Regions from separate parts of the Gluconacetobacter sp. genome, predicted to be linked through region 3. Evidence: predicted binding sites of a transcription regulator. Region 3 holds the regulator's gene; each other region holds the start of a gene.
What was found. Region 3 encodes LexA, which represses DNA repair genes until DNA is damaged. Its sites were predicted from a motif close to TGTTCTANNTANGTTC; they were not measured.
Positions count from the first base shown of each region.

Region 1: ABF821_RS05535 (PA0069 family radical SAM protein) is a predicted target of LexA. The motif match lies at 1,845-1,860, and genes of this name have one in related genera.
Region 2: ABF821_RS03080 (ImuA family protein) is a predicted target of LexA. The motif match lies at 4,432-4,447, and genes of this name have one in related genera.

Region 1 is NZ_JBDNXE010000018.1:8,126-15,409, forward strand. Features, by position in the region: gene ABF821_RS05520 (ABC-F family ATP-binding cassette domain-containing protein) at 1-295, shown strand, start outside; gene ABF821_RS05525 (4a-hydroxytetrahydrobiopterin dehydratase) at 361-708, shown strand; gene ABF821_RS05530 (Gfo/Idh/MocA family protein) at 716-1,711, opposite strand; gene ABF821_RS05535 (PA0069 family radical SAM protein) at 1,928-3,076, shown strand; gene secD (protein translocase subunit SecD) at 3,240-4,799, shown strand; gene secF (protein translocase subunit SecF) at 4,811-5,752, shown strand; gene ABF821_RS05550 (hypothetical protein) at 5,682-6,152, opposite strand; gene ABF821_RS05555 (GNAT family N-acetyltransferase) at 6,184-6,717, opposite strand; gene ABF821_RS05560 (ATP-binding cassette domain-containing protein) at 6,748-7,284, opposite strand, start outside.
Region 2 is NZ_JBDNXE010000007.1:57,884-65,167, forward strand. Features, by position in the region: gene ABF821_RS03070 (error-prone DNA polymerase) at 1-2,187, opposite strand, end outside; gene ABF821_RS03075 (Y-family DNA polymerase) at 2,184-3,707, opposite strand; gene ABF821_RS03080 (ImuA family protein) at 3,622-4,383, opposite strand; gene ABF821_RS03085 (hypothetical protein) at 4,774-5,184, shown strand; gene ABF821_RS03090 (SOS response-associated peptidase) at 5,221-5,880, shown strand; gene ABF821_RS03095 (DUF2285 domain-containing protein) at 5,891-6,439, opposite strand; gene ABF821_RS03100 (transcriptional regulator domain-containing protein) at 6,357-6,725, opposite strand; gene ABF821_RS03105 (DNA -binding domain-containing protein) at 6,789-7,067, opposite strand; gene ABF821_RS03110 (XRE family transcriptional regulator) at 7,079-7,284, opposite strand, start outside.
Region 3 is NZ_JBDNXE010000080.1:4,114-11,397, reverse strand. Features, by position in the region: gene bioF (8-amino-7-oxononanoate synthase) at 1-810, shown strand, start outside; gene ABF821_RS14090 (alpha/beta fold hydrolase) at 794-1,477, shown strand; gene bioD (dethiobiotin synthase) at 1,474-2,877, shown strand; gene ABF821_RS14080 (RcnB family protein) at 3,381-3,596, shown strand; gene lexA (transcriptional repressor LexA) at 3,744-4,490, opposite strand; gene glp (gephyrin-like molybdotransferase Glp) at 4,630-5,835, opposite strand; gene rpmG (50S ribosomal protein L33) at 5,995-6,162, shown strand; gene ABF821_RS14060 (FtsB family cell division protein) at 6,372-6,701, opposite strand; gene eno (phosphopyruvate hydratase) at 6,814-7,284, opposite strand, start outside.

The sequences.
Region 1 (7,284 bases), on a different contig from region 3:
CCCCGAGGCAGGCGCACCGCCCGCGGCACAGAAGCGGTCGGACAAAGGTCCGGCGCGCAAACTCTCCTACAAGGACCAGCACGCGCTGGACCGCCTGCCCGGCCAGATCGCGACCCTGGAGGAAAAGATCGGCCAATTGCGGACGGTCCTGTCGGATGGCGGCCTCTACGCCCGCGACCCGGCGGCCTTCACCGCGACGACGGAAAAACTGGACCGTGCCGAGGCCGAACTGACGGCGGCCGAAGAACGTTGGCTGGAACTGGAAATGCTGCGCGAATCGCTGGGTTCATCCTGACCCGCGCCGCGCGCGGCACGCACCCCGGCCGCGTGGAAGAGACCAGCGGCTGAAGGAACACCGCCATGCCCCTCTCCGCCACCGCAGCCCTCGCCCGCGAAGTCATCGTCCCGTGTCCCCGCGACACGCCGGCCCTGACGCGCGCCGAATCCGAAAGCCTGCTGGCCCAGATCCCCAAATGGACCCTGTCCCCTGACGGCACGACGCTGCTGCGCTCCTGCGTCCTGCCCGATTTCGCCGGTGCCTACGCCCTGGTCGAACGGATCGCGGCCCTGGCCGAAGCCGCCGACCACCATCCGGACATCGCCTTCGGCTGGGGCTATGTGCGCCTGAAGCTGCAAACCCACAGTATCGGCGGCCTGCACCGCAACGATTTCATCATGGCGGCACGGATCGAGACCCTGCCCCACTGAGCGTCCATCAGCCGGGGCTGACCAGCCCGGAGGTCTCCCACAGCGCACGCACCGCCGCGATGCCGTCCGTTACCGCCAGCGCCGCCGCCAGCGCGCGCCGGCCCGCCTGGGCATCCACCAGAACGGGCGCGCCATCCAGGCACGCGGCGGCAAAGGCCACATGCTCGGCCGCCAGCGTGTCATGGTCGTCCCACCGCACGACCTCCCGCCGGAAGCCACCGGTGCCCGGCAACGGCAACCCCGTCTCCCGCCCGATCATCGTCAGTTCGCGCTTCACGAAATCGGCCGAAAGATAACCTTCCTCCGAGAACAGCCGCATCCGCCGCTCGGTCTTCAGCGAAATCCGGCTGGCGGTAATGGCCGCCACACACCCGTTGGCAAAGCGGACGCGGGCGTTGGCGATATCCTCGTGCTGCGAACTCACCGCCGCGCCCAGCGCATCGACATCCACGATCTCGCTGTCCACGATCGCCAGCACCAGATCCAGATCATGGATCATCAGGTCCAAAATGACCGAGACATCGGTGCCGCGCGGCTTGAAGGGGGCGATGCGCGTCGCCTCGATATAGAGCGGGCGCGTAATCCGCCCGGTAATGGCATGATGCTCGGCCGAATAGCGCAGCAGATGCCCCACCTGAAGCACCAGCCCGGTCTCGACGGCCAGCGCCGCCAGCCGGTCGGCCTGCTCCAGCGTCGAGGCGATCGGCTTTTCCACCAGCACATGCCGGCCGGCCCGCAACGCCCGGTCGGCCAGCGCGAAATGATGTTCGGCCGGCGCGGCGATCACCACCGCCTCGCACCGCTCCAGCAGGTCGTCCAGCGCCAGCGCCGGCACCCCGCCCGCCTCGGCCCCGCCCGCCTCAGCCGCAACGGCGGCGGCCCGCGCCTGGTCCGGGTCATGAATGCCCACCAGGCGCTCACGCGGCGACGCGGCGACCTTCAGCGCATGAAACCGTCCGAAATGACCGGCGCCGATGACGCCCACGCGCAATTGCCGCGCCATCTCACCCCGCGTCGCTCCGCCACCGAACAGCCCCGCCATCGTGTCCTCTCCGCATTCAGGATGACGAAGGGTTAGAGCACGCGCGCCCGATCGGCCAGAGGCGGCACCGCCGGCCAACCCGCGCGGGATTGCATGTTCACTTTTTGTTCTTGATCGCCAAAGGCCGGCCTGCCATCATGCCGCCCACCCGCCACAGGCGCCGTCCCGGAGCCCGCCATGTCCAACCCGTCCCCCATCCGCATCGGCTCCGGACAGCCGACCCGCGCCGCCGCGCGCACCCTGTCCGACGAGTCGTCCACCCTGGCCGGCATCCGCCATGGGCGTGGCGCCACCCTGTCGCCGCCCGACCGCTTCGCCCGCCATCACTCGTCCCCGGTCGATGACGGCTGGGGCAGCGTGGCCGCGGACGACGCCGCCCCGCGCACCGAACTCACATTCGAGCAGGCGCGCACCATCATCACCCGCAACGACAGCCCGGATCTGGGCTTCGACCGGTCGATCAACGCCTATCGCGGGTGCGAACATGGCTGCATCTACTGCTTTGCCCGCCCCACCCACGCCTGGATCGGCCTGTCGCCGGGGCTGGATTTCGAAACCCGCCTCACCTGCAAGCCGGATGCCGCCCGCCTGCTGGAGCGGGAACTCCGCCATCATGCCTACCGGGTCCGCCCGATCGCGCTCGGCACCAACACCGATCCCTACCAGCCGGTCGAACGCCAGACGGGCCTGACCCGCGCCATCCTGGAGGTGCTGGACCGGTTTTCCCACCCGGTCACCATCGTCACCAAATCGGCCGGCATCCTGCGCGACCTCGACCTTCTGGCCTCATTGGCCACGCGCAACCTGGTGCGCGTCAGCCTGTCGGTCACCACGCTCGATACCGAACTGGCCCGCAGGATGGAGCCTCGGGCCTCCACCCCGGCCCGGCGGCTCGACGCCCTGTCGGCCCTCGCCGCCGCCGGCATTCCCGCCGGCGTCCTGGCCGCACCGATGATCCCGGCCCTCAATGACCACGAACTGGAAGCGATTCTCGGCGCCGCCGCCAGGGCCGGCGCCTGCGATGCCGGCTACGCGCTGCTGCGCCTGCCGCTGGAGGTCGCACCGCTGTTCGCGGACTGGCTGGCCCAGCACTACCCCGACCGCGCACACCACGTCCTGCACCGCATCCGCGCGATGCGTGGCGGCAGGCTGAACGATTCGACCTTCGGCCAGCGCGGCCGGGGCCAGGGCGCGCATGCCGACCTGCTGGCCCAGCGTTTCGCCCGCGCCCGCCGGGCACTGGGGCTCACACGCGGGCGGCCGCTGGACTGCACGCGCTTCGCGTCCCCCCCACCGCCGCCGGAACCGCAACTCTCCCTGTTCTGACGAATACGCCCACGAAACGGAAGGATTTCGTGCGGCGGAAGCCGTCGGGCGGTTGCATCCGGCGCGCCGGCCCGGCATGTTCCCGCGTCGCCGGCCCTCCGCCGGCATCGACACGCGAACAGGGAGCCGGCCGGGCCGAGCGTAAGGAGCACCCTTTTCAGTCATGATGTATTACAGCCGGCTCAAATTGGCCTCGGTCGTCGCCGTTTGCTTCCTGGGGGTGCTGCTCTGCCTCCCCAATGCCCTGCGCCAGCCCGCGCCGACGGTGCCGTGGCGCCAGATCCACCTGGGGCTCGACCTCCGGGGCGGCTCCTACCTGCTGATGCAGGTGGACATGAACAGCGTCACCGCCGACCGCCTGCGCACGCTGGCCGACGGCACCCGCCAGGCGCTGCTCGGCGCCGGCCTGGGCTACCGCGATGTCGCGACCGACGCGCACGCCGGCACCGTGACCTTCACCCCGCGCAGCCCCTCCGAAACCGAGGCGGACCTCAAGGCCCTGCGCGCCATGCCCATGGCGGTGCCCAATGAATTCGCGGTCGCCCAGCGGCCCGATGGCAGCATCGCCGTCACGCTCTCGCCCGAGGCCATGCGCCTGCGCGCGACCGACGCCGTCACCCAGTCGATCGAGATCGTGCGCCGCCGCATCGACGCGACCGGCGCCGTCGATCCCGAGATCACCCGCCAGGGCGACGACCGCATCGTGGTCGAACTGCCCGGCATCAGCGATCCGGAGCGCGTCAAGCACCTGCTCGGCACAACGGCGAAGATGACTTTCCACATGGTGCAGGACAGCGCGCTCGGCTCCGCCGTGCCCGGTCCCGGCGTCAGCCTGCTGCCGATGATGAACGCGCCGGACCAGAAACTGCCGGTCGCCGATCATGTCGATGTCGATGGCTCGGACCTGACCAACGCCTCCGCCGCCATCGACCAGCAGACCGGCGAATGGGCCGTCAATTTCACCTTCGATTCCATCGGCGCCCGCGCCTTCGCCGCCACCACGCAGGCCAATGTCGGCCGCCGCTTCGCCATCGTGCTCGACAACAAGGTGGTACAGGCCCCGGTCATTCGCAGCGCCATCAGCGGCGGCAACGGCCAGATCAGCGGCGGGTTCAATGCCCAGTCGGCCACCGACCTCGCCCTGCTGCTGCGTGCCGGCGCCCTGCCCGCCCCGCTGTCGGTCATCGAACAGCGCACCATCGGCCCGTCGCTGGGCGCGGACTCGATCCGCGCGGGCATGATCAGCCTGGGCATCGGCTTCGCCCTCGTGATCGTCTTCATGGCGCTGTTCTACGGCCGCTTCGGCTGGTACGCGAATGTCGCCCTGCTGGCCAACCTGGTGCTGATGGTCGCCATCCTGTCGCTGTTCCAGGCCACGCTGACCCTGCCCGGCATGGCCGGCATGCTGCTGACCCTGGGCATGGCGGTGGATGCCAACATCCTGATCAACGAACGCATCCGCGAGGAAATCGCGCGCGGCCGCACGCCCCTGGCGGCGATGCAGGCCGGCTTCGAGCGCGCGACCTCCACCATCCTGGACAGCAACGCGACCGCGCTGCTGGCGCATATCATGCTGTTCGCCTTCGGTACCGGCCCGGTGCAGAACTTCGCCCTGACGATCATGATCGGCATCGTCACGACGCTGTTCACCACGCTGCTGCTGTCGCGGATGCTGATGGTACGCTGGTACGCCCGCACCCGTCCCACTGTCCTGCCGGTCTGAGGCGCATCACCATGTTCTCTCGCCCCCTCCTGCGCTTCGTGCCCAACGGCACAAAAATCAACTTCATGCGCGGCCGCTTCATGGGCCTCGCCACCTCGGCGGTGCTGTCGATCGCGTCCGTGATCCTGTTCCTCCATCCCGGCCTGACCCTCGGGCTGGATTTCCGGGGCGGCATCGTCGTCGAGGTCCGCACCCAGGGCCCGGCCGATTTCGGCCAGGTCCGCGCGGCGCTGGCCACCCAGCATGTCGAGGCCGCCGGCGTGCAGTCCTTCGGCGCCCCCGACGACGTGCTGATCCGCCTCGACGCGCCCCCGGCCAGCAGCGCCGATCACGAGGCCCGCACCCAGGCACTGGTCGATTCGGTCCGCCACGCGGTCGCCACCCTGCCGGGCGCGCAGGTCCTGCGCGCCGATGCCGTCGGCGCCTCGGTCTCGGCCGAACTGTTCCGTGACGGCATGCTGGCGCTGGGCATCAGCCTACTGATGATCCTGGGCTATATCTGGTTCCGTTTCGAGTGGGAGTTCGCGGTCAGCGCCGTCATCACCCTGATCCTCGACCTGACCAAGACCGTCGGCTTCCTGGTCATCACCCATTTCGAGTTCGACCTGGTGATGGTCGCGGCCATCCTCACGATCCTGGGCTACTCCACCAACGACAAGGTGGTGGTCTATGACCGGGTGCGCGAGAACCTGCGCAAATACCGCACCATGCCGCTGGCCGAACTGATCGACCTGTCGATCAACGAGACCCTCAGCCGCACGCTGGGCACCTCCACCACCGTGTTCCTGGCGGCCCTGCCGCTGGCCCTGTTCGGGGCCAGCCTGTCCAGCTTCGCGTGGGTGATGCTGTTCGGGATCGTGGTCGGAACCTCGTCCTCGATCTTTATCGCGGCGCCGATTCTGCTGTTGCTGGGTGAAAAGCGCCTGCGGCGGGACTCCCGCCCCCCCCGCTGACCGACGGCGGCGTCAGACAGCCGGCTGTCGCGCCGCTGTTTGCCTGCTGCACGCAGTCCAGTACCATCTCGATGGCCAGTTGCACCCGCTTCTGGCCATCCACCGTCGGGTGCATCATGTTCCGCGCCGCCAACTGGCGGGCATAGAGGGTCGCCGCCACCAGATCGCGCGCCTGATCATGCATCAGCCGTCCATCCGACAGCCGCCCCTTCACCATCCCCTGGGCGATGAAATACGTATCCAGGCTCAGATACGCCTGCAACGGCAGCGGCAGCCTGCTCACCGGCTGAATGCTCTCGGCGGGCGCCCCGCCCCGGCATCCCGCCAGCCCGACAAAGGCCGTCACCAGCAGCGATGCCGCCAGCCTCCGTCGCCCGATCCTGTTCCAGCTTTTCGTCATCGCCAGAGCCTAGAGCAGAATCGACCCCCGTTCAAAACACCTCATGATCGAAACGGGTCATGACGAACAACGCCTCCACCTCCACCCCTGCCCCCTCACTCGGCCCTGACCGGCGCATCCCTATCTTGCGGGCCACATTCATCGAGCCTTCGTTCCCCGGTGCGATGCCGGCGACGATCCGCCCCAATCCCAGCGTACCGAACGCATGCGCCACAACCGGCAGGGCGGCTTCCGTCGCGTATCCCCGCCCCCACGCCCGGCGGACGAACCGCCAGCCGATCTCGATATCGGGGCCGTTTCCATCACAGGGGATCAGCAACACCCATCCGAGAAAGCAATGCGGCGCATGCCGGTCGAACACCGACCAATATCCGAGCCCCCGGCCGAAATCGGCCGTCATCCTCTCCCGCACGAACGCCTCGTGGCGTGCGGAATCGTCCCAGGGACCGGCCACGAAGCGCGTAACCTCCGGATCACGATCCATCGCCAGACAGGCGTCCAGATCCGCCATCACGCGGGGCCTGACGACAAGTCTGCCGGTATGAAAGGTCGGAAGATCGCTCACGACGCCCTCGCCGCATGGACGACGCCGCTCCTATTCGGCGGCGCCCGCCCGCAGAATATCGATCATCTCCTTCTCGAAAAGAGACGGCGCGACCGCGGCATCCCGCAACATGCCGTGACTGAGATCGATCCTCTTCTTTCCATTCGCAAGGATAAGCCCGTCATCGCATGCCACGACGAGTGCATGCAGGTCATGCAGGGCCGTGATCAGTGTCAGACCGTCGTCGACCATCTGACGCAACGCCAGGCGCAGGTCGAAAATCGCAACCGGATCAAGCCAGTTGAACGGCTCGTCCAGAATGACCAGCTTTTGCCCACCCGCGAAGGCGGCGGCGATGGCCAGCCGCTGTTTCATCCCGGCAGAGCAATTGCCGATCCATTGATCCAGCAACGGGTCCACGCCCAGCGCCTGGCGCAGAGGGCCGAGATTCCGACGCACGCGGTCGAGATGTCCTCCAACGAATGCAAGCATTTCGGAGGCACGCAAACTATCGGGCAGACGATCGGCCGGCGGCGCGAAGCCGAACTGTTCGGCCCGCCCGGCCCGATCCGCGATCATGTCCTCTCC
Region 2 (7,284 bases), on a different contig from region 3:
ATAGGCAAGGATCGCGAAACTAGCCGCATGGCTCTCCGGGAATCCATAGGATCCGAACCCTTCGAGCTGCTGGAAGATCCGCTCGGCGAATTCCTCCGTATAGCCGTTCGCCTTCATGCCCTCGACCAGCTTGGTCTGGAACCTGCCGATGGTGCCGGTGTTCTTGAAGGTGGCCATCGCGCGGCGCAATTGATCGGCCTCGCTGGCGCTGAAATCAGCGCACACCATGGCCACCTGCATCGCCTGTTCCTGGAACAGCGGGATGCCCAATGTCTTTTTCAGAACCTTTTCCAGTTCCGGGGTGGGATACTCTTCCGGCTCGATGCCCTCACGCCGGCGCAGATAGGGATGGACCATATCCCCCTGAATCGGGCCGGGGCGGACGATGGCGACCTCGATCACCAGATCGTAGAACACGCGCGGCTTCAGGCGCGGCAGCATCGACATCTGCGCGCGGGATTCGATCTGGAAGACGCCGATGGTGTCCGCCTTCCTGATCATGGCATACGTCAGCGGATCCTCGGCCGGGATGGTGGCGAGCGCGAAGGACTGATCCTTGTGCTCGGCCAGCAGGTCCAGCCCCTTCTTCATGCAGGTGAGCATCCCCAGTGCCAGGATATCGACCTTCATGAATTTCAGGACGTCGATATCGTCCTTGTCCCATTCGATGATCTGACGATCGTCCATCGCGGCGGGCTCGATCGGCACCAGCTCGTCGAGCCGGTCACGGGTCAGCACGAAGCCCCCCGGATGCTGCGAGAGGTGGCGCGGGACACCAATCAGGCAGCACGCCAGATCCAGCGTCAGCCGGATGCGCCGGTCGGACAGGTCGATACCGGTATCCCTGAACTGCTCCGGATCGGCATTTTTCGACCAGCCCCAGATCTGACCGGACAAGGTGCCGATCAGATCCTCCGGCAGGCCCATCACTTTACCCACATCCCTCAACGCGCCCTTGGCGCGATAGCGGATCACCACCGCGGTCAGGGCGGCGCGCTCACGGCCATAATGCCCATAGACCCATTGAATCACCCGCTCGCGCCGCGCATGTTCGAAATCGACGTCGATATCCGGCGGTTCGCCGCGCTCCTCGCTGACAAAGCGTTCGAACAGCAGCGAATTGCGCGCCGGATCGATGGCGGTGATGCCCAGCACGTAGCAGACCGCGCTATTGGCCGCCGAGCCACGCCCCTGACAGAGAATGTCCTGGCTGCGCGCATAGCGGACGATGCTGTTCACAGTCAGGAAATACGGTGCGTAATTCATACGCCCGATCAGGGCGAGTTCGTGATTGAGGCTGGCCGTTACCTCGTCGGGAATCCCTTCGGGATAGAACGTCCGTGCCCCTTCCCAGGTCAGCACTTCGAGGGCCTGCTGCGGCGTCTGGCCCGGCACAGAAACTTCATCGGGATATTGATAGGCGAGATCATCGAGGCTGAAGCGACAGCGCTCCATGATCGCGATCGTGCGGTCGACCGCCTCGGGATAGCGGCCGAACAGGCGCGCCATTTCCTGGGGTGGCTTGAGATAGCGATCGGCGTGGCGCTCACGCGCGAAACCCGCCTCATCGATGGTGGTGTTGTGCCGGATGCAGGTCACGACATCCTGCAGGATGCGCCGGTCATGGGTGTGGAACAGCACATCGTTGGTCACAACGGTGGGCACGCGTGCCCGATGGGCAAGATTCGCCAACTCGTAGAGCCGCATCTGGTCGTTGGGCCGGCGCAGCAGGGTCAGCGCCATGTAGGCGCGGTCATGGAACGCATCCTTCAGCTTGCGCAGATGCAGGGCGCAGGCCTCGTCCGCGACGTCGGGGACCAGGATGGCGAGCAACCCGTCGCCCCAGGCCACTAGGTCTTCCCATAGCAGATGGCATCTGGCCTTGCCGGCACGGCTCTTGCCCAGGCTGAGCAGCCGGCACAGGCGGCCGTAGGCTGCGCGGTCGGTCGGATAGACCAGCACCGGCCGGAAATCGGCGAGGTCTAGGCGACAGCCGACGACCAGCCGGACGCCGGTGGCCTTCGCCGCGACATGGGCCTGCACCATGCCGGCCATGGAATTGCGGTCGGCGACACCCAGCGCCGCGATACCGAGCGCCTTCGCCTGCTCGAACAGTTCGAGCGGCGATGACGCCCCGCGCAGAAACGAGAAATAGCTCGTCACCTGCAATTCGGCGTAGCGGGTCATCCGAAGATCCCATGCAGAAACCAGCCTTGCGAGCCAGTCTCACCATGCTCGCCGTCACCCGAGCGATAGACCCAGAACCGCTCGCCGGATGTGTCCTCCAGACGGAAATAATCGCGCACCGTGGTCAGCTCGGCATCCCCCCGCCACCATTCGCCGAACACCCGCTCCGGACCGTCGGCGCATTTCACCTTCCGCCGCACTCCACGCCAGATAAAGAACAGCGGCGGCTGGTCCGGCAGTTCCGCCATGGCCTGCACCGGCTCCGGCCGCGCCAGCAGGCGTGTCGGACGTGGCCAGTGCTCCGGCCAATCCTTCTGGTCGTCCGGCGCCAGCGCCGGCACTCGACAGAAGGACCGCTCCGGCACATCGCTCTCCACCGGAGCGAAGCGATACAGGGAATGATGGCCCACACGATTGGCCAGGGTGTCGATCAGATCCGAGACATCCGGTTCCTCCTCCGCGATCAGCGAGGAGATTTTCTGGCGCGGCGCGATCGGCTCGGCCAGTGTGGCGGTCAGGACCATACGCTCGATGCCGAAACCGGGATCGATGGTTTCGATCTTCTCGCACAGCAGCCTGACCAGGCGCTTGGCGTCGCGCACCGGCATCGCGGTGGCGATGCGGATCGCCTCGGTGCGGCTGTCGACGCGGTGCAGCACCAGGTCGAGACGCCGGGCTCCCTGCCCGCGTTCTTCCAGTCCCTGACAGAGCGGCGGAACCAGCTTGCCGATATAGCGGGCAATCGTCTCGGCGGCCCCGATCGGCTCGGCAAAATTCCGGCTGACCATGACCGGGTCAACCGGCCGGACCGGCAGGATGGCCTCACTGATGCGACCATAGGCCTGGTCCAGCCGGCGGGCGACGTCCGGCCCGAAGCGGAGCGCCAGCGGCGCGCGCGGCATCGCGGCGAGCGGAGCGATGGTCGCGACGCCCAGCGCCCGCAGGCCCTCGATCATATTGTCCGGCAGGCGCAGGGCCTCGATCGGCAGGCCCGCGATCGCGGCGGCCGTCTCCCCGGCCGGCACTACCAGAGTGCGCGCGCGGCCATAGCGCGCCAGCGCATGGGCCGCGCCCAGCGTGTCGGCGACCACAGCCTTGGCGGTGATGCCGGCGTCTCGCAGCCGCCGCACCATTTCCGCCAGCATGGCCGGCTCGCCGCCATGCAGATGATCGGCGCCGGTCGTATCCAGCACCAGACCGTCGGGCACGTCCACCGCCACCAGGGGGGCGATCCGCTGCTGGAACCACAGCGCCAGTTTCTCCAAGCCGGTCCGGTCGCCCTCCAGGTCGGCATCCATGATGATCAGATCGGGATAAAGTGCCTGCGCCTTGGCGACCGGTGTGCCAGGGCGTACGCCCGCCTTGCGGGCGGCGAGGTCGACCGAAAGCACGACACGACGTCGTCCCTCGCGCCCGACCAGCGCCAGCGGCGCTTCAGGCGCGGGTGCGTCGGCGCCCAGCCTTTTCCTGATCCGATCCGTCGGCCACAGCGGCAGGAAGAGAGAGACGACCCTTGCCATCGCAAGCCTCCACTTCGAAATCGGCGGATTCTCCCGCCCGCGCCCGAATTAGTTCCAGCAGCCAGCGCGCCCGTCCGACGCCGGGCACCGGCAGGGATTCGGACGGCAGGACCGAAATCCGCCAGCGCGTGACACTGGCGGTCGGCTGGCCGAAATCAGCCGCCTCGGTCTGCCGGCGCCAGCGGCGGACGGCGATCCCCAGCGCGCCGGACGTCTCGGCCGCCAGTTGCAGCCGGCGGGAGGCGGTCATCGACAGGCGCGCGACTTCGGCCACGACGGCACCCAGACCGCCACGCCGCAGCCCCTCCTCGAAGCAGGCCAGGACATCCTGGTCCACGCCAGCCTCGACATAGATCACCCGGCTCCCGTCCAGTCCGACCTGTTTCAGGGCTGGGGCGAACAGATCCTGGCGGGTGACGATCCACAGCACCTTGCCCTTGGTGCGCGCGGCGATGCCGGCGGCAAACTGCCCGGCGGCCGCGCTGTTGAGGGCATCGTTCCCGCCACCTGCCACTTCGTGCAAGGCGCCGAGCGCCAGGCCGCTACCCGGCAGGCGGCGATCGATGTCAGGGATGCCAAAGGGCAGCACGGCCCGTCGGCGGGTGGCCGATCCTTCGAGGCGGCGGATCTGGTCCCGCAACGCCTCCAGCGGGGGACGGAATAGGGGCGCAGACATGGTCGATCGGTTTCCAGGATGGGTTCCCAACCGGCGGTCGGGGTCGTTTGTTCCCTATCTGTTCCTTACTCTATCCAAGAGTCAACGCCGCATCGCACGTGCAGGTGGCGCCCCAGGCGGAGAGGCCGGGATCGACATCGTGGCGGCGACATCGTGATTCCATTGCAGGACAGGGAGTTACGTCCGCAGCGCTGAGAGCACCCCCCTCTCGACGGCTTGAACGCGGCGCAAAGCCAGGCCGTCATGCACGGCGCCAGAGCCGGGATCCGCCGTCCGCCCGAGTCCCCGACCACCAGGGGCAGGTCAGGATGGCGCAACTTCGCGAAAAATAATGTGTTCCTTGCCTTCGCTCCATGCGTTCCTCCCATTGCCGCATGTATGGAGATACCGATGCCCGACGATCTTCCCGCGGTTCGGACGCAAACCCTGGCCCGTATCATCGGGCCCTATCTCGTCGTTCTCGCTGTCGCGTTGTTCGCCCGCCTGGGCACATTGCCCATGCTGCTGCCGGTCTTCATGCAGAACGGCCCACTGGTGCTGGCCACCGGCGCGTTCACCCTGATGGCGGGCCTCGCCATCGTCGCACTCCATCTTCGGTGGGAGAGCCCGAGTGCGATTGCAATTTCTCTGATCGGCATTGTCATCACGCTCAAGGGTGCTGCACTCATGGTTGTGCCGAGCCTCGGCGCCGCCATGACGGCCGCGATCGTGGAAACGCCCCCGCTGTTGCTGATCGCCGCCGCGATCGTACTGCTGTTAGGCCTTTGGCTGAGCTTCGTCGGCTGGACTTCGCGGGCATAGCCATCGCGTGCGAGACGAGGGAAGAGAAAGCGATCCGTGTGCAATCTGTTTTCGATGACCACCAACCAGCAGGCGATCCGCGACCTCGCAAAGGTCATGGTCGACCGCACCGGCAATCTCCCGCCGTTACCTGGCATCTATCCCAACATGATGGCGCCGATCGTTCGCAATTCGGTGGACGGGCGCGAACTGATGATGGCGCGCTGGGGGATGCCGACGCCGCCCCGCTATCTCGCCGGTAAGACGGTCGATCGGGGCGTGACCAACATCCGCAATCCGCAGTCGCCGCATTGGCGGCCGTGGCTCGATGTCGCGCATCGCTGCGTCGTGCCCTTTACCAGCTTCGCCGAGCCCGAACCGCAGCCGGACGGTTCCCGGCCGCCGGCCTGGTTCGCGTTCGGTGAGACGCGTCCGCTCGCTTTCTTTGCCGGCATCTGGTGCCGGTGGACGTCCGTGCGCAAGGCGAAGGACGGAGAGACGACGGACGACCTGTTCGGCTTTCTTACGACAAAGCCGAACCACGAAGTCGGAGCCATTCATCCCGAGGCCATGCCGGTGGTCCTGGCCACCGGGGAGGAGATCGACCGCTGGATGACGGCGCCGATCGACGATGCGCTGCTCTTGCAGAACCCGTTGCCTGACGGCACGCTGACCATTGTTGCCAGGGCGACCCCGGAAGACCCATCACGGCAATAGCCCCCTCTCGCTATCGTCCCCGGAACGGATGGAGCAGCAGGCGCCGGTATCCTCCTTCTGTCAGCACGCGCGCGAAACGCACCAGCCGTTTCATGCGGAAATGCAGATCGTGCGAGAGCCAGTCCCGTGAGGAAACCTTCTGACCGAAAAGGACGAACGCGATCTCATGCTGCGTCGCCCTGGCGTCCAACCCATCGAGCGTACGGAGCGCCAGGATCAGCCGAGTGACCCGATCTGGCGACAAGGTCGCGGGATCGGGTCCGGAGCGCCGGCCCATCAACGCGCGCCAGAGCCGCAACGCGGCCTGGACGCGCACCTCGAACAGGGCGTCGAGCGGCAGGACGACAGAGAGGGCTTCGATCTCCGACGTCACCAGATGCAGGCGCAGAACGACGCCGGGGCGCTCAAGCAGGAGTTCACCAACCTGGCCCGCCGGCAATCCGATAAAAACGGAGGTGAACGGCGGGTGATCCGGGTCAGCCAGACCGGTCGGCGCTTCCATCAACGCAATCACGCCCGGCAGCACCGCAGCACTCCACAAGGCAGTACGCGGGTTCAGCGCAGTGCGGACACTTTCGAAATCGCAACCCCCAGCGCCGGGCGAACGCCTCGGCATCCGGCTGCATCAGGGCACCTCGGCGCAACGCGCGCTGAAGCGTCGCCCGCTCGCGCATGAAATCACGATTGCGACTGACAAACTGCAAGGCAAAGGCAGGGGCGTCGAGCGACCGCAGGCCCTCGTACGCGCCCGCCGACCGCCAGGTGGCGCGGCTCATGGCGTCGTCTCCGATGCGTAACGGGTGGGAACTGGGCAAGCACTTGCTCGCGAGAGTATGCCAGACCATCCCGCTGCCCGCTACGCCCCGGCAATGCAACAGGTCTTGCGGATTACGCAACGATTCAGGGTATCAGTGGGGGGCGCCGCCACGCAGCAGATGCTGGTAGCCATGCTTGGTCATCCAGTGCGCCCGAGCCAGATGGCTGTGCCAGCAGCGGTGGACACCATCGGGATCGGCCGCCGGGTCGCGGTGGAGCACGATCCGGGCGACCTCGCGCCAGTCCGCACCGTCGGCCTCGGCGTCCAGCAGACGCAGATAGGTGATGAGGTGCTGTTCGTCGTAGCCGGTGAGACAGGACGCTTCCGGAGCGCTGTCGGCAACGGGCAGGTCGAGCGGGGGCTTCTGCATGATGGGGCCGATCAGGTCGGAGAACGAACGCGACGCACCCTAGCCTGCCGCGTTTCATTACCGGAAGTCTCGTTAAGAAACATGACGCCGCGCCCTTGTCCGGACTCGATAAACAGGATGCCCGCCGCCTCAAGCGCGCGACGGACCTGGTCGGTCGTGCCCTCATGGACGCCGAGACCGCGTTCGGATTCGAGGCGCTTGAGCGCGGTCAGTGCTA
Region 3 (7,284 bases):
GCGCCAGCCGTGGTGTTTACCGACCGGCTGAACCACGCCAGCCTGCATCATGGCTGTCAGGCAGCCGGTATCCGTCAGATCCGGTTTGCCCATAACGATCTCGGCCATCTGGAACAGATGCTGGAGCGGCATCGCGACCGGAAGGGCCTGCGCTTTATCATCACCGAAAGCGTGTTCAGCATGGATGGCGACCGGGCGGATGTCGCCGCCCTGAAGGCGCTGGCCGGTCGGTATGAGGCGTTCCTGTATCTGGACGAGGCGCATGCGACGGGCGTGCTGGGGCCGGAGGGAAGGGGCCTTTCCGCCGAGGCCGGCGGGGTGGATCTGGTGATGGGCACCTTCAGCAAGGCACTGGGCGGGTTCGGTGCCTATGTCGCGGGCTCGCGCGCGCTGTGCGACTGGCTGGTCAGTACGTGTTCGGGCTTTATCTATACCACCGCGCTGCCGCCCGCCCTGCTGGGCGCGATCGACGCCGCGTTGGATCTGGTGCCGGCACTGGATGCGGAGCGCAGCCATCTGGCGTCTCTGGCGGCGCATTTGCGGACGGAACTGGGGGGGCGGGGCTGGTCCACCGGCCTGTCCTCCACGCAGATCGTGCCGGTGATGGTGGGGGATGCCGGGCAGGCGCTTGCCCTGGCCCGCACGCTGGCCGCGCAAGGCATTCTGGGTGGCGCGATCCGGCCGCCGACCGTGCCGCCTGGGACGGCCCGTATCCGGCTGGCGTTGAGTGCGGCGCATGATGAAGGGATGCTCGACCGTCTGCTACGGGCGCTCGACGAAGGGGCGCGGGAGCATGGCATTGTCCGATGATGCGGCGCCGACGGCGCTGTTCCTTGTCCATGGCTGGGGGTTCACGCCGGATTTCTGGCAGCCTGTCCGGGCGCGGCTGGGCCGGGTCGAGACGACGATGCTGGATTTCGGCTTCTTCGGGCCTGAGAACATGACGGCGCGGCCGGCAGGACGGCATGTGGCGGTTGGCCATTCGCTGGGTGCGTTGTGGCTGCTGCTGAATCCGTCCCCCGATTGCGTCGGGATGCTGCTGATCAACGGTTTCACCCGGTTCGGCGCCACGTCCGATTATCCGCAGGGCATTCCGCGTCGTGTGATCGAGCGCATGATGCGCGGGTTGGAGCAGCATCCGGATGATGTGGTCGCGACCTTTCGCGGGCGCGCGGGAATCGCGCCGCCAGCACCGGGTCCGGCGCGGGCGGCGCGGCTGGACTGGGCGCTGGAATTGCTGCGGGATGCCGACGCGCGCGGCATATTGGACGGGGAGGCGGGTGCCGCTTTGCCGCCGATTCGCGTGCTGGCCGGCGGGGAAGACCCGATTGCCCCGCCCGCGATGGTCGAGGCGGGCTTCCGCGACCATATACCGGTCGAATGGATCGAGGGGGGCGGGCATCTGCTGCCGCTGACCCATCCCGACCGATGCGCCGCCGCGATCGCTGGCCTGATGGCGGAAGCGGGCCGGCCATGAGCGTGCGCAAGCAGCGGATCGCCACCCGTTTCGGTGCGGCTGAGACATATGACGATGCGGCGCGGGTGCAGCGGCTGGTGGCCGCGCGGCTGGCCGAACGGATTGCCGCCGCCGGCGGCGCGCCTATGCGCATTCTGGAACTGGGGTGCGGCACGGGGTTTCTGAGCCAGCATCTGCGCCGCCTGTTTCCCGATGCGGACCTGACGGTGAGCGATCTGGCACCGGAAATGCGCGACCGTGCCCTTCGCCGTCTTGAGGACCAGCATGGGCAGGGCGACGTGCGCGCCCTGGTGCTTGATGCCGAGGCGCCGGAAGCGGCAGGCGAGGGGTACGACCTGATCTGTTCCAGCCTGTCGATGCAGTGGTTTACGGACCGCGCCGCGACTCTGGCGCGACTGGCCGCCATGCTGGCGCCCGGCGGCATGATGGCGTTCTCCACCCTCTGCGCCGGCAGCTTCGACGAGTGGCGCCGTGTCCATGCGGCGGCGGGCCAGGAATGCGCGATTTCGGCCTATCCGGCCCCCGAGCGGCTGGCGGAGGATTGGCCGCGCGGGGGGCAGGGTTTTTGGGAAGTCGAGACGATTCTCGATCGTCCGGAAACGGCGCTGGCCTTTGTTCGCGAACTGCGCCAGATCGGCGCCTCGCTGCCGCGTGAGGGCGTGCGCCCGGTCGCGCCGGGTATGATGCGCCGCCTGTTGCGCGATCTGGAGACGCCGTCGGGCGTGACGGTGACGTACGGCGTCGGCTACGGCCTGTTTCGGACGCCTGCACGCAAGGGAGTCTTCGTGACGGGCACGGATACCGGGGTCGGCAAGACGCTGGTATCCGCCTGTCTGGTTCGCGCCTGGGCGGCGGAGTATTGGAAGCCGTTCCAGACCGGAATTGCCGAGGACATCGCGGACAGCGTGACGGTGGCGGCGCTGGCCGGGTTGGAGCCGGCGCGCCTTCATCCACCCGCCGCGGTGCTGGCCGCGCCGCTTTCGCCTTTCGACGCCGCCGAGCGGGAAAATATCGTGCTTGATACCGCCACGTTGCGCCTGCCCGCCGCTCGGGGCGAACGGCCGTTGGTCGTGGAAGGGGCGGGGGGCGTGATGGTGCCCGTTGCGCCGGCGTGCATGATGATCGACCTGATCGCCCGCTTCGCGCTGCCGGTTGTACTGGTCGCGCGCAGCCAGCTTGGGACGATCAACCATACGCTGCTGACCTTGCAGGCCCTGCGTCGGCGGGGAATTGCCATTGCCGGGGTGGTGTTGAACGGGCCGCCGTCCCCCGAGGCGCGACGCGCCATTACCCTGTTCGGCGGCGCGCGGGTGCTGGCGGAATTTCCCCATCTGGACCGGATCGGCCCGGCGCAGGTCGATGAACTGGCCAGGCTGCTGCCGTCGTTCGCGGCGCTCTGATATCGGGAAGCCGATCGGTAGGGCGATCCCGGCCGCGTGCCGGGCGTGTGGGCGGACGTGACGGTCGGGGTGGCTGTGCCACGCTTTTTTCCAGGCATCTTGTAACGCGGGATGCGGGATTGCGTCTGGATTTCGCCACAAGTCGGCAACATGATCCGTGCCAGTAAAAGGAGAATCCGGTGAAAGCAAAACTGGTGACCGGCCTGGTTCTGGGCTGTCTGATTGTGGGCGCGTCGGTTACTGCTGACGCGCAGCGTGCTCCGGATGGTCCCGGCGGTCCTGGTGGTCCTGGTGGCAGGCCGGGCGTATATGACGGGCGTGGCGGGCCGGGCGGCCAGGGTGATAATCGCGGTCGTGGCGGTCCCGGTGGTGGGCCAGGCGCGTATGACGGGCGTGGCGGGCCGGGCGGCCAGGGAGAACATCCGCGTCGTGGGGGGGCCCGGTGATGCACGGGCGGGGGGCCTGGCTATGACCGTCGCGGTCCGCAATATGGCGGCGGTCGGATGTGGAGACGTGGGGATCGCTATGACGGCCCGCGTTCGGGCATGTGGCAGGTGCAGGATTGGCGGCGTTATCGCGGCCTTTATGCGCCGCCGCCCGGATATTATTGGGTCCAGTATGGAAACCAGTTCCTGCTGACGGCTCTGGCGACGGGCATTATTTCCAACGTGATCGCGAACGCCTATGGAGCGGGACCTATGGGACCGGCTCCTTACTGACCACACTGACGACCTGCCGCTTCGCGCGGCAGGTCTTTGGTGTTTTCTTTGGTCTTTGTTTGATGGTTCGGGAAGCCTGACAATTTGTCAGAGCCAGCAGGCCCGAGGCTCTGCCGCCGATATTTCAAAGGCTGCTTAACACCGTCATCAATAACGGCGCAGCAAACCCACCAACGACCCCTGGATGCGCACCCGGTCGGACGGCACGATGCGTGATTCGTAACGGGCGTTGGCGGGTTCCAGGGCGATCGTGCTGCCACGTCGACGCAGCCGTTTCAGCGTGACTTCCTGATCGTCGATCAGTGCGACCACGATCTGTCCGTTATTGGCGGTGTCGCCCCGGCGGATGATGACGGTGTCGCCGTCGAGAATCCCGGCCTCGACCATCGAATCGCCGGCGACTTCCAGCGTGTAGTGATCGCCACGACCCAGCAGGTTGATCGGTACCGAGACCTGAGCCCCGGTCTCGCGCAATGCCTCGATCGGCTGGCCGGCGGCGATACGGCCGTAGAACGGCAGGCCGACCGCCTCGGCATCGGTCGCGATGGGGGCGCCCGCCAGCCGGCCGGCGAAATCGCCTTTGATGACATTGGGCACGAAAGAATGATCGACCGCCTCTGGCGCCGGGCTGGTCGCGATGGGGGCGCCGACAGGTTCCCGTGGCGTGGCGGGCGAGGCCATTTCCGGCAGGCGCAGGACCTCCAGCGCCCGGGCGCGGTGATGGCGACGTTGCAGGAAACCCCGCTCCTCCAGCGCCGAGATCAGCCGGTGGATGCCGGATTTCGATCGCAGGTTCAGCGCATCCTTCATTTCGTCGAAGGAGGGGGAGAACCCCGTCTGTTTCAGGTGCCGGTCGATGAACAGCAGCAGTTCATGTTGCTTGCGCGTCAGCATTGGCACCCCGTGACCCAGTCGTTCCGTCAGTCGGCCAATCCGTTGTCAACAGAAGGGAACAAACAGGAAACCGCCTTGTTGTGTTCTATATTGGTTCCCGCCCGTCCGTCAATATCATTGCCGTTATGGAAATGGGTGGTCAGATCGAGAGTGTGTCCAGCCTGATGATCCGGCAGGGCGTGCCCGCGCGTGCGGGGGGGGCGTGAGGCGGACGCATGATCAGGGCGTCGCTGCTGGCCAGTGTGTGCAGCATCGCCGAATCCTGGCGGCTGAAGGCCGTTGCGATCAGGCCGCCATCCGGCGCGCGGGAGAGGGTGGCGCGCAGATAATCGGCCCGCCGGTCGTTCTCCGGCAGGTCGCCGCCCAGAATCGCCATATCCTCGGGCAGGTGCGGGGCCGTGTGCCCGGCCAGCGTGCGAATCGCCGGCAGGGCGAAGACCAGGCCGCAGACCAGGGCGGCCACCGGATTGCCCGGCAGCCCCAGGACCGGCACCCGGCCGATCCGGCCATGCATCAGCGGCTTGCCGGGACGCATGGCGATCTTCCAGAAATCGACCGAGAGCCCGATCTGCTCCAGCCCCTGCTGCACCAGGTCGTAGCGGCCGACGCTGGCGCCGCCTGCCGTCAGCAGCAGGTCGGCGGTTTCGATTCCCTGGGCCAGACGGGCGATATCCGATGCGGTATCCCGTGCGGACGGGAGCATGACCGGGACGCCGCCGCAGGCGCGCACCAGGGCGGCGAGCATCGGGGTGTTGGAGTTGGCGATGCCGCCCGGCGCGATCGGCTCGCCGGGCAGCGCGATTTCGTCGCCTGTGGACAGGATGACCACGACCGGGCGTCGGCGCACGGGAACCCAGGCATGGTTCGCCGCCGCCACCAGCCCGATATCCCGCGCCGTCAGTGCCCGTCCGGCCGGGACGACGACCTGCCCCTGGGCGAAATCCTGCCCCTGGCGGCGGATATACTGCCCGGAACCCGGTGGAACGGTGACCGTGACCGCGCCTTTATCCTCCTGGGCGTTTTCCTGGATGAGGATCGCGTCGGCGCCATCGGGCACCAGGCTGCCGGTATAGATGCGCACGGTTTCACCGGGGCCGACCTGGCCGGCGAAGGGATGGCCCGCCGGGCTCTCGCCCACCAGCGACAGGACGCCGCCCGGCGTGCAATCGGCTGCCCGCACCGCATAGCCATCCATGGACGAGACATCGGCCGGCGGGTTGTCCAGCCGGGCCACGATGTCGGCAGCGACGATTCGTCCCCAGGAATCGGCCAGGGGTACCAGTTCCGGCCCCGTGGGTTCGAGGTCTGCCAGGATACGTGCCTGGGCTTCGGCGACACTCAGCATCGGTCCCAATTCTCCCTTATTCGACGGGCCTGCACACATATCTGCTCGATTCGTGCGACTAACGCTTGACCTGGGGGCTCTGTATGCGCATTTTCCGCCGACTTGAACCACTGCTGCACCTGATTGTTCCAGCAGCGGCGGAGCAGTGCTGAGGATTCCATGGCCAAGACCAACACCATTCAGATCAAGCTCGTCTCGTCGGCAGACACCGGGTATTTCTACGTCACGAAGAAGAATGCCCGTGCTCAGACCGGCAAGCTCGAGATGCGGAAATACGACCCCGTTGCGCGCAAGCACGTGGCCTTCCGCGAAGCGAAGATCAAATAATCCGCTCTATTCCGCGCGTTTCGCGTGGGATAGGTCGAAAAAAGGCCGGGCACCCTGCGGGGTGGCCGGCCTTTTTTTGTTTCGGGGGCTGTGTTCGCGCATGCGCTTGGTTGCGGCTGTTCGACAAGCCGGCCCGCCGAGCGAGAATGCTGCGAAGCGCGGAGAATATCGCTCAGGATCTTCGGCGGGAGGACGTTGCAGACAGCCGGCTAGAACAGCCGGTCGTGCGGGCCGTAGGGGATGACGAGTTCGTCGGGGCGCGCCAAGTTGAGCATTGCGCGTGACCGTTCGTCCAGCGTGTCGCGGTCCAGCGCCTTTTCCTTCAACCCGCTGACCCGGCGGGTCCAGGCATTCTGTTCCGAGACCGCGTCCATCTGTGCGGCGCGGGCCTCGTCCAGCAGGTGCAACTGTGCCTGATAGCTGTGAATGCCATGGTCGCCCTGCATGGCGTTGACGCCGAAATAGGCGGTCAGGCCGATGAACAGGGAAGGGGGGACGACCATACGGAGGGTCCGCCGCACAATCCGGCCGATCTGCATGGTCAGTCGTTCTCCCATCTCAGCAGGCTACCAATCTCTATTGTACTATTCCCGATTCGGCGGCGGCGGGAAACTGTTTTCCGCGCCATGCCGCCGAATCGGGACGAAGTCTTCAGGCGGTCTTCAGGATCGTGCGGCCGGCATAGCGGGCGGCGGTCGCCAGTTCGTTCTCGATCCGGATCAGCTGGTTGTATTTCGCGGTCCGGTCGGAGCGCGACAGCGAGCCGGTCTTGATCTGCCCGCAATTGGTCGCCACCGCCAGGTCGGCGATGGTCGAATCCTCGGTCTCGCCCGAACGGTGGCTCATCACCGCCGTGTAGCCCGCGTGATGCGCCATCTCGACCGCTTCCAGAGTCTCGCTCAGCGTGCCGATCTGGTTGACCTTGACCAGCAGCGAATTGGCGACGCCGGCCTTGATGCCGCGACGCAGGCGCTCCGGATTGGTCACGAACAGGTCGTCACCGACCAGTTGGACCGTCTTGCCCAGGGCGGCGGTCAGGGCGGCCCAGCCTTCCCAATCGTCTTCGGCCAGACCGTCCTCGATCGACACGATGGGGTAGCGGGCGACGAGGTCGGCCAGATA